DNA from 4 places in the Lysobacter sp. K5869 genome. Region 3 is predicted to be linked to each of the others. Evidence: predicted binding sites of a transcription regulator. Region 3 holds the regulator's gene; each other region holds the start of a gene.
What was found. Region 3 encodes sigma-54, which starts transcription at its own class of promoters, with help from an activator protein. Its sites were predicted from a motif close to TGGCACGNGCNTTGC; they were not measured.

Region 1: a site for sigma-54 is predicted at 850-864, ahead of J5226_RS09750 (prepilin-type N-terminal cleavage/methylation domain-containing protein). Genes of this name have one in related genera too.
Region 2: a site for sigma-54 is predicted at 1,042-1,056, ahead of pgaA (poly-beta-1,6 N-acetyl-D-glucosamine export porin PgaA). Genes of this name have one in related genera too.
Region 4: a site for sigma-54 is predicted at 976-990, ahead of glnA (type I glutamate--ammonia ligase). Genes of this name have one in related genera too.

The regions. Positions count from the first base shown of each region.
Region 1 is NZ_CP072597.1:2,258,619-2,260,796, reverse strand. It holds gene J5226_RS09755 (prepilin-type N-terminal cleavage/methylation domain-containing protein) at 1-86, shown strand, start outside; gene J5226_RS09750 (prepilin-type N-terminal cleavage/methylation domain-containing protein) at 966-1,388, shown strand; gene J5226_RS09745 (pilin) at 1,556-1,972, shown strand; gene J5226_RS09740 (tetratricopeptide repeat protein) at 2,073-2,178, shown strand, end outside.
Region 2 is NZ_CP072597.1:4,791,178-4,793,355, forward strand. It holds gene J5226_RS20100 (GH92 family glycosyl hydrolase) at 1-803, opposite strand, end outside; gene pgaA (poly-beta-1,6 N-acetyl-D-glucosamine export porin PgaA) at 1,136-2,178, shown strand, end outside.
Region 3 is NZ_CP072597.1:5,537,110-5,539,287, forward strand. It holds gene lptB (LPS export ABC transporter ATP-binding protein) at 1-50, shown strand, start outside; gene J5226_RS23515 (RNA polymerase factor sigma-54) at 170-1,627, shown strand; gene raiA (ribosome-associated translation inhibitor RaiA) at 1,956-2,178, shown strand, end outside.
Region 4 is NZ_CP072597.1:1,260,358-1,262,535, reverse strand. It holds gene glnA (type I glutamate--ammonia ligase) at 1-905, opposite strand, end outside; gene J5226_RS05385 (undecaprenyl-diphosphate phosphatase) at 1,185-1,991, shown strand; gene J5226_RS05380 (DUF2750 domain-containing protein) at 2,002-2,178, shown strand, end outside.

The DNA.
Region 1 (2,178 bases), 2.7 Mb from region 3:
CCTTCAGCGCAGGCCGCATCGATTGGAAGTGCACCGACACCGGCGGCGCCAAGAAGTCGCAGCTGCCGGCCGAGTGCAGGGGCTAATTCTCGGCGACTCGCTCAAGTCGTTCTCTATCGATCGGTGCCGATGCCCCAGGTATCGGCGCCGGAAACACAAAGCGCCGGCTCGCGAGAGCCGGCGCTTTGTGTTTCCGGCGAAAGAGTCGATCGAGCAATGGAAACCTGGGACTCGATACGGCACGAGAACAAAGATTCACCGCAAACCTGTTCGAGCCGCCACGACGCGGCTGAGCGGCACCGATAGCGACATGAGGAACGCAGCGACACGCAACGCACGCAGTTCGCCGTTCTCTCGCAAGACCGCATGACGTGCCGCACTGGGCACGCAGGACGCATCCGGCCTCTCATTATTCGATAGAGCGGTCCGCCCGGCAGTGGCGGCATCGCCCCGATACGGCATTCAAGGGCCTGCAACGCCTTCACGACCGGATCGGACCAGGCCGCTCGGTGAACACCGACGCCGCCGCCCCCCTATTTCCAGGCCAAGCGTTTGCGTCCACACCGACGCACAACGGCCCTTCCCAGGCCAGCTCTCGCAGGCGCCACTCTCCCACCCCATTCAGCCGCCAATTCCCGACAAGCGCCTTCGCGAGGCTCGTCGCAAAAGCTGCCCCCGGAGAATTTTCGGTGAACATCACATTTTCGAGGGGGCATCTTCCAATCTGACGTTTTTGGTCACCAGAACCTCCCCCGGACTGACCCAAAACGTCACCTCACTCACCCTTACCCAGCCTCGATGCGTGACTGCCCTAGCAGTTTCCTGGCCAGTGCCATATGCGCCACTACTTGGCACGGGTTGTGCGTAGTCCTTACGTGCACGGACAGCTCGCCAGGCACCTTCGATGGATCGAAAGCCGACGCTCGCTGGCACGTGAAGCAACCAACACTCCTAGGGGATACACCATGAAGAAGCAGCAAGGCTTTACCCTGATCGAACTGATGATCGTCATCGCGATCCTCGGCATCCTGATCGCCATCGCTCTGCCGGCCTACCAGGACTACACCGTCCGCACCAAGAACGCCGAGTGCCTGAACGTCGCCGCCGCCGCCAAGCTGGCCGTGTCCGAAACCGCTCAGGACCGTGGCTCGCTCGCCGCCATCACCTCCCAGTCGATCACCGGCTATGAGTTCAAGGCCAGCGACTACTGCAAGGACGTCAAGATCGCCGCCAACGGCGTGATCCAGACCGAAGCCCAGGCCACTGGCGCCGACAAGATGGCGAAGTTCGATCTGACCCCGGCTTTCAGCGCCGGTCGCATCGACTGGACCTGCAAGGAAACCAACGGTTCCAAGAAGTCGCAGCTGCCGGCCGAGTGCCGCGGCTAATACGCTGCCCGACAGCGTGAGCTACACCAGAAACCCCGGTTCGCCGGGGTTTCTGCTAAAGGGCGGCGGAGAAGCCCCACCACGCCTTTTTTTGCAGTAACGGATCACCCCCCTGACGATCCGACCGTTCCAAGGTTCATCGCACTGGCGCTTCCGGGGGTATCCCTATGAAACATCAATCAGGCTTCACCCTGATCGAACTGATGATCGTGATCGCGATCCTCGGCTTGCTGATAGCCATCGCGCTGCCGGCCTATCAGGACTACTCGATCCGAACCAAAAACGCGGAGTGCCTGTATGCCGCCGCCGGCGCCAAGATCGCGGTCAGCGAATCGGCGCAGGACATCGGCCAACTGGCCCTCATCACGCCCAGCAGCACCGGATACAAATTCGTTGCGAGCAAGTACTGCGCCTCCATCGATGTTGGCGACAAGGGCGTGCTGACGCTGACCACCCGCAACACGGGCGGAAAAGCCGCGAAGATCGAACTCACTCCCGGCGAAGGAAGCGGCCGAGTGGAGTGGGAGTGCAAGGAGCTCAACGGCGTGCCGAAGTCGCAACTTCCCGCCGAATGCAGGAAGTGATCCCGACACCCGCATATGGATGCTATAAGAACCCCGGCTCGCCGGGGTTCTTTTTTTGGCAAGCAACTCGAATTCCGCTGCAATGAACTTACGGTCGCCCATGTCCGCCAGCCAAACGCGCATCCTCTTCTACATCGCGGCACTCGCCACGCTCGTGCTTTATTGGTCGGGTTTGAAGGGCCCCTTCATTTTCGACGATGCGTACA
Region 2 (2,178 bases), 750 kb from region 3:
TGCGGCAGCGCCACCGCGGGGAAATTGTTGCCGCGCGAGAAGCGCGCGTTGGAATTGCTGCCGCGGCGGGTGTCGACGAACTCGCTGGGATGCTTGGCCGCGAGCTTGCCGAGTTCCTTGTCCTTGCGCAGCGGCGCCGGCTCGATCCGCACATCGTCCAGATAACCGCCATAGGCCGCGCCCGCCGCGCCATCGTGCACCAGCACGATCTTGCGCACGCGCTTGCCCGCGGCGAGATCGCCGATGCGGCTGCTCACCGCGTTCCATTGATCCGGATACAGCAAGCGCGCCTCGCCCTGGCCGCGCGCGGTCAGCGCGAAGCCGTAGCGGTCGGCCGGCTTGAGTTGCGACAGGCGGGTGCCGTCGTCGAATTCCAGGTCGATCGCGACGAAGGTCGAGGCGTAACGCAGATCGTCGAGCTGGCTCGCCTTGGCATCGAGTTGCCGCGCCGACAGCGGAAACAGGCGATACGACAGCTCGCTGTCCTTGGCCACCGGCAGATCGACCTCGAACACCTGCGCGCGCTGCTCGCCGCCGCCTTGGCCGTCGTAACGCAACGAGTGCAGACCGGTGAAGCCGGCCTCGGGCTTGGCGGTCAGCGCGGCCGCGGCGGGCGGGCCACCGGCCGGGCGCAGGCGCGGAACGCCGCCGGCGAGCAGCGCCGGGGCCGGCTCGGCCGGCTCGAACGAACTCCAGAACACCCGGCTCTTGGCCTGCGCCGGCGCGCCCAGAGCCAGCGCCAAGGCCGCGGCCAAGGCCGTTACGGTCGCGTCCGCGCGGCGGCGGCCTCGGTTTACCGACATGTCTGCTGCTCCCTTGCCCCGGACCCGGGTCCGATTCGCGCCGCACGGTTCAGCCCGTACAGCCTGTCCCCAACGACGCCGATCGACGCCGTCCCTGCTTGCTTCGCACCGATTTGAATCGATCTAAAAGCGCCTTGTCAAACCGCGGCGCAGCACGCTAGACGCCCTCTTCACCGCACAAAAATACAATCAAAACAACGGCTTGAATTACAAGAATCAGTTGCCGTCCGCGGCCACTTGGCACATCTTTTGCGTCCACACCTTAAAATGTGACTCTTCTCACATTTTTATCGATCCCGAAGCGTCCCCCGGCCCAACGGAACCCGGTGCCCATGCCTATACAGCGTCCCCTCGCCCTCGCCGCCGCCCTCGCGGCGGTGATCGCAACCTGCCCCACAACGTCAGTTTTTGCCGCACCGCGGCAAAATTCCGATCCCGCGCCCGCCGATCCCCTGCCCGAGATCGAGCGCCTGCGTGAACAGCGCCAATGGCTGCCCGCCCTGGCGCGGATCGAAGCCGCCCAGGCCGCGCGCCCCGGCGACGACCGCCTGTACCGCCTGCAAGTGCTGACCTTGGCGGACCTCGGCGGCGCCGAGCGCGCGTGGTCGCTGGCCCAGGCCAAGCCGCAGCTGTTCAACGCCGACGAGCATCAGCGCCTGAACGCCGACCGCTTCGCCCGCCGGGTGCTGTGGGGCACCGCCTACCCGCAAAGCGAAGCGCTGCGTCTGGAAGAAATGCAGCGCACCCGCGAGCTGCTCGCGCAGAACCGCGCCGCGCAGACGCCGCAGCAGCAACAGGCCGACCTGCGCACGCGCTTCGACGAACTGGTGATGCTCAACCACCTGGAGCGCCACGCCGACGTGGTCGAGCGCTACCGCGAACTCAAGGCGCAGAACATCGAGATCCCGATGTACGCGCTGGCCAAGGTCGGCGCCTCGCTGCTCGCCGCCAAGCATCCCGAAGAAGCCGCGACCGTGCTGGAAACCGTCGTCCAGCAATGGCCCGAGGACGAAGACTCGCAACTGCAGCTGGCCTACGCCTACTCGGAAAGCGAACGCTTCGACGACGCCGATAAACAGCTGGAAAAGATCAAGCAAGCGCAGCCCGCGTTCGTGCGCGTGCCCGGCGCCAAGGAAAGCCACCAGAACCTGCGCCACTACGACGCCGACAGCCAGCAAGCGATGATCCGCCTGTACGGCGAGGACACCGTCGGCGCGCAGCAGCGCCTGGAACAGATGGCGACGATCGGCCCGAACAACCCGGGCCTGCAGTCGGACCTCGGCGTGCTTTACCAAAAGCGCGGCTGGACCGACCGCGCGCTGGAACGCTTCCGCATGGCGCAGACGATGGAGCCCGACAACGTCTCCGCGCGCGT
Region 3 (2,178 bases):
CCAATCCCGATGTCCGTCGCGTGTATCTGGGCGACTCCTTCCGTCTGTAACCTCGAGCCGGCTGTACGTCTCGAGCGGCTCCGGGCGTGAGGCGACGCCCGCGATGCGCGACTCCGGCCCCCCGCCCTTCGGCGGGCGGCCGCCCAACCGGTCGCGTCCCTCCTCGATCATGAAGCCCCGCCTCCAAGCCTCTCTCGGACAACAGCTGGTGATGACGCCGCAATTGCGGCAGGCGATCCGCCTGCTGCAACTCTCGGCGGTCGAGCTGGAAGCCGAACTGGCGAGCGCGGTGGAAAGCAATCCGCTGCTGGACTGGACCGAGCCGGCGCCGCCCGAGCCGGGCGACTCCGGCGAGCCCATCCACGCCTCCACCGTCACCTCGTCCTCCTCGTCCGAGGACGGCAACGGCGAGAGCGCGCATCCGTCCGACGCCACGCCCGAGCCGGAGTGGACGATGGACGACGGCGAGACCTGGTACGAGCGGGTCGGCCCGTCCGACCACGACGACGATTCGCCCGCGGCCGAACAGGTCGCCGACGCCGAGACCCTGCTCGACCACCTGCTGTGGCAGTTGCACCTGAGCCCGCTGTCGCCGCGCGACCGCAGCATCGGCGTGGCCATCATCGAAGCCATCGACGACGACGGCTACCTGCGCGAACCGCTGCAGGCCATCGCCGATTCGCTGGCGCCGGAGCTCAGCGTCGGCGAAGACGAAGTCATGACCGTGCTGCATCAGGTGCAGCGCTTCGACCCGGTCGGCACCGGCGCGCGTTCGCTCAGCGAATGCCTGAGCCTGCAGCTGGGCACGCTGTCCAACGACACCCCGGGCAAGCAGCTCGCGCTGCAGATCGTCGCCGGCCCGCTCGAACGCCTGCCGCGCGTCGGCGTGCCCGGGCTGGCCGCCGAACTCAAGCTCGATCCGGCCGAGGTCGACGTCGCGGTGCAGTTGCTGCGCTCGCTCGACCCGCGCCCCGGCGCGCAGATGGGCGCGATCTCCACCGATACCTACGTCACCCCGGATGTGGTGATCTGGCGCCAGCAAGGGCTGTGGCGGGTCGCGCTGTCGGAGGCGATGCGCCCGCGCATCAGCATCCACCGCGGCTACGAAGGCATGATCCGCCACGCCAGCGCCTCCGACGCGAGCTATCTGCGCGGGCATCTGCAAGAAGCGCGCTGGCTGCTCAAGAGCCTGGAAGCGCGCGGCGACACCTTGCTGAAAGTGGCGCGTTGCCTGCTCAAGCAACAGGCCGCGTTCCTGGAATTCGGCGACAGCGCGCTGCGCCCGCTGACCCTGCGCGAGGTCGCCAACGAAGTCGGCCTGCACGAATCCACCGTCTCGCGCGCGATCGCGCGCAAGTACGCGCGCACCCCGCGCGGCACCGTGCCGCTGCGGGCGTTCTTCGCCTCCGGCATCGAGACCGGCGCCGGCGGCGAGGCCTCCAGCACCGCGATCCAGGCCATGATCCGGCGCCTGATCGAGGCCGAGAACCCGCGCAAGCCGCTGTCCGACGCGCGCCTGGCCGAGACCCTCAAGGCCACCGGCGTGCCGGTGGCGCGGCGCACCGTCGCCAAGTACCGCGAGGCGATGAGCATCCCGTCCTCGCAGGACCGCGTGCGCATGGCCTGAGCGCCCCCCCGGCGGCGCTGTCTGAACCGAGCCTCTCAGCCCCGTGCGCGACCGCGCCGCGGCTTATGCCGATTGCGCCCATCGCCATTGCAAAAACTTTACACAGTCGAAAAACCCTTGGCCGATCAAGGCCTTCGCGCGCGCCTACGACCAAAGCACGAAGCCGGCCCCTTGCGCCGGCGGCCCAGCGTGCGATGCTGGACTCCCTGGTTACGGCCAGGGCGTCACCCGGTTCCGTTTCGGTCCGGTAAGGCCGGGCGGAACCTCTCGAATGGCTCAGAGAGCCATGCAAGTTCTGCATTCATCCGCGACGTGAAGGAGGTCCCCGATGCGTATCGAAACCCACGGCCAGCAGATCGAAGTCACCGTAGCCCTGCGCGACTACGTGGAATCCAAGCTGGCCCGACTGCAACGCCACTTCGACCAACCTTTCGACGTCCGCACCCAGCTCAGCCTCGACAAGCCCGACCATCGAGCCGAAGCCACCCTCAATCTCGCCGGCCGCACCCTGCATTGCGATGCGGCGGCGGTGGACATGTACGCCGCCATCG
Region 4 (2,178 bases), 1.7 Mb from region 3:
ACGCCGCCGATGTACCACAGCGCCATCTGCGACAGGCCGCCATAGCCGTCGCCGGAGAACAGGTTGACGCCGCCCTTGGCGAAGGACTGGTGCACGTGCATGCCGCTGCCGTTGTCGCCGACGATCGGCTTGGGCATGAAGGTCGCGGTCTTGCCGTTGCGGTGGGCGACGTTCTTGATGATGTACTTCATCGTCAACAGCTCGTCGGCCTTGGCGACCAGCGAGTTGAACTTGGTGCCGATCTCGCACTGGCCGGCGTTGGCGACTTCGTGGTGGTGCACTTCGACTTCGATGCCGACCTGTTCCAGCGTCTTGCACATCTCGGCGCGGATGTCGTGCAGCGAGTCGAGCGGCGCGACCGGGAAGTAGCCGCCCTTCACGCCCGGACGGTAGCCGCTGTTGCCGCCTTCGTATTCGCGGCCCGAGTTCCACGCGGCTTCTTCCGAATCGATGTGGAAGAAGGTGTGGCCCATGTCGTTGGCGTAACGCACCGAGTCGAAGATGAAGAACTCGGGTTCAGGGCCGAAGAAGGCCTGATCGGCGACGCCGCTGGACTTGAGGTAGGCCTCGGCGCGCTTGGCCACGCCGCGCGGGTCGCGCGAGTAGGCCTGCATGGTGGCCGGGTCGAGGATGTCGCAGGTCAGCACGACGGTCGGATCGGCGGTGAACGGATCCAGGAACGCGGTCGAGGCGTCGGGCAGCAGGATCATGTCCGACTCGTTGATGCCCTTCCAGCCGCTGATCGAGGAACCGTCGAACATCTTGCCGTCCTCGAACAGGCTCGGCTCGACGATCGACTTGGGGAAGGTCACGTGATGCTGCACGCCACGCATGTCGGTGAAGCGCAGATCGACGAATTCGACCTTGTGGTCCTTGATGAGCTTTTCGACGTGTTCGAGGGACATGGTTGGATCCGGGAATGAAGGGAATGAGGGGAGCGGGGAATGGCGGGAACGCGGTGACGTTGTAGAGAAAGCAAGGGGCGTGCCAACACAAATCCGATCCTAAACCCTTGATTATTCAGTCACCCCAGATCGTCCCAGCCCCACAAGGCACCAAAAAGAATCAGAAAACCGCTACCACGCACCAATTTAGTGCAACGCCGCATCGGCTATCCTGCCCGCCGCCCCGCTCCATCCATTCCCCGCTCCCCTCATTCCCCTCATTCCCTTCACCCCCCAAGCATGACTGACCTCCTAGCCGCCCTCCTCCTCGGCATCATCGAAGGCATCACCGAATTCCTCCCGATCTCCAGCACCGGCCACTTGCTGATCGCCCAGCACTGGCTCGGCGCGCGCTCGGACTTGTTCAACATCTCGATCCAGGCCGGCGCGATCCTCGCGGTGGTGGCGATCTACTGGAAGCGCTTGTGGGGACTGGCGCTGGGCTTCACTCAGCGCGACAACCTGGATTACCTGCTCAAGCTCGGCCTCGCCTTCGGCATCACCGCGGTGCTCGGGATCGTGGTCAAGAAGGCCGGCTTCACCCTGCCCGACCACGTCACCCCGATCGCTTGGGCGCTGGTGCTGGGCGGCGTGTGGATGGTCGCGGCCGAACACTTCGCCGCCAAGCGCGCGGCCGCGCTCGGCGAACGCAGCGAGATCACCTGGACGGTCGCGGCCCTGGTCGGCATCGCCCAGGTCGTGGCCGGCGTGTTTCCGGGCACCTCGCGCTCGGCGGCGACGATCTTCGTCGCCTTGCTGGCCGGCACCACTTCGCGCGCGGCGGCGACCGAGTTCGCGTTCCTGGTCGGCATCCCGACCATGTTCGCCGCCAGCGCCTACGAGCTGCTCGGCGTGGTCGGCACCCCGGCCGCGGCGCAGGAGGACTGGAGCGCGCTCGGCGTGGCCTTCGTCGCCTCGGCGGTGACCGCCTTCATCGCGGTCAAATGGCTGCTGCGCTACATCCAGAGCCACCGCTTCACCGCGTTCGCGATCTACCGCGTCGCGTTCGGCGCCGCGCTGTTGCTGCTGATGCCGAGCGGCGCCTGAGGACACCGCCATGACCGATCCGCACTGGGAACAGGAACTGCTCGACGACCAAGCGCTGTCCTCGCCGGAGCGCTACGCCGCCTTCGTGGCCGCGGTGGCGCGCGAGGGCCGCTTCTGGGTCGCCGAATCCGGCGACTACTTGCTGACCTTGTTCGACGAGGACGGCCAGGAATTGCTGCCGGCGTGG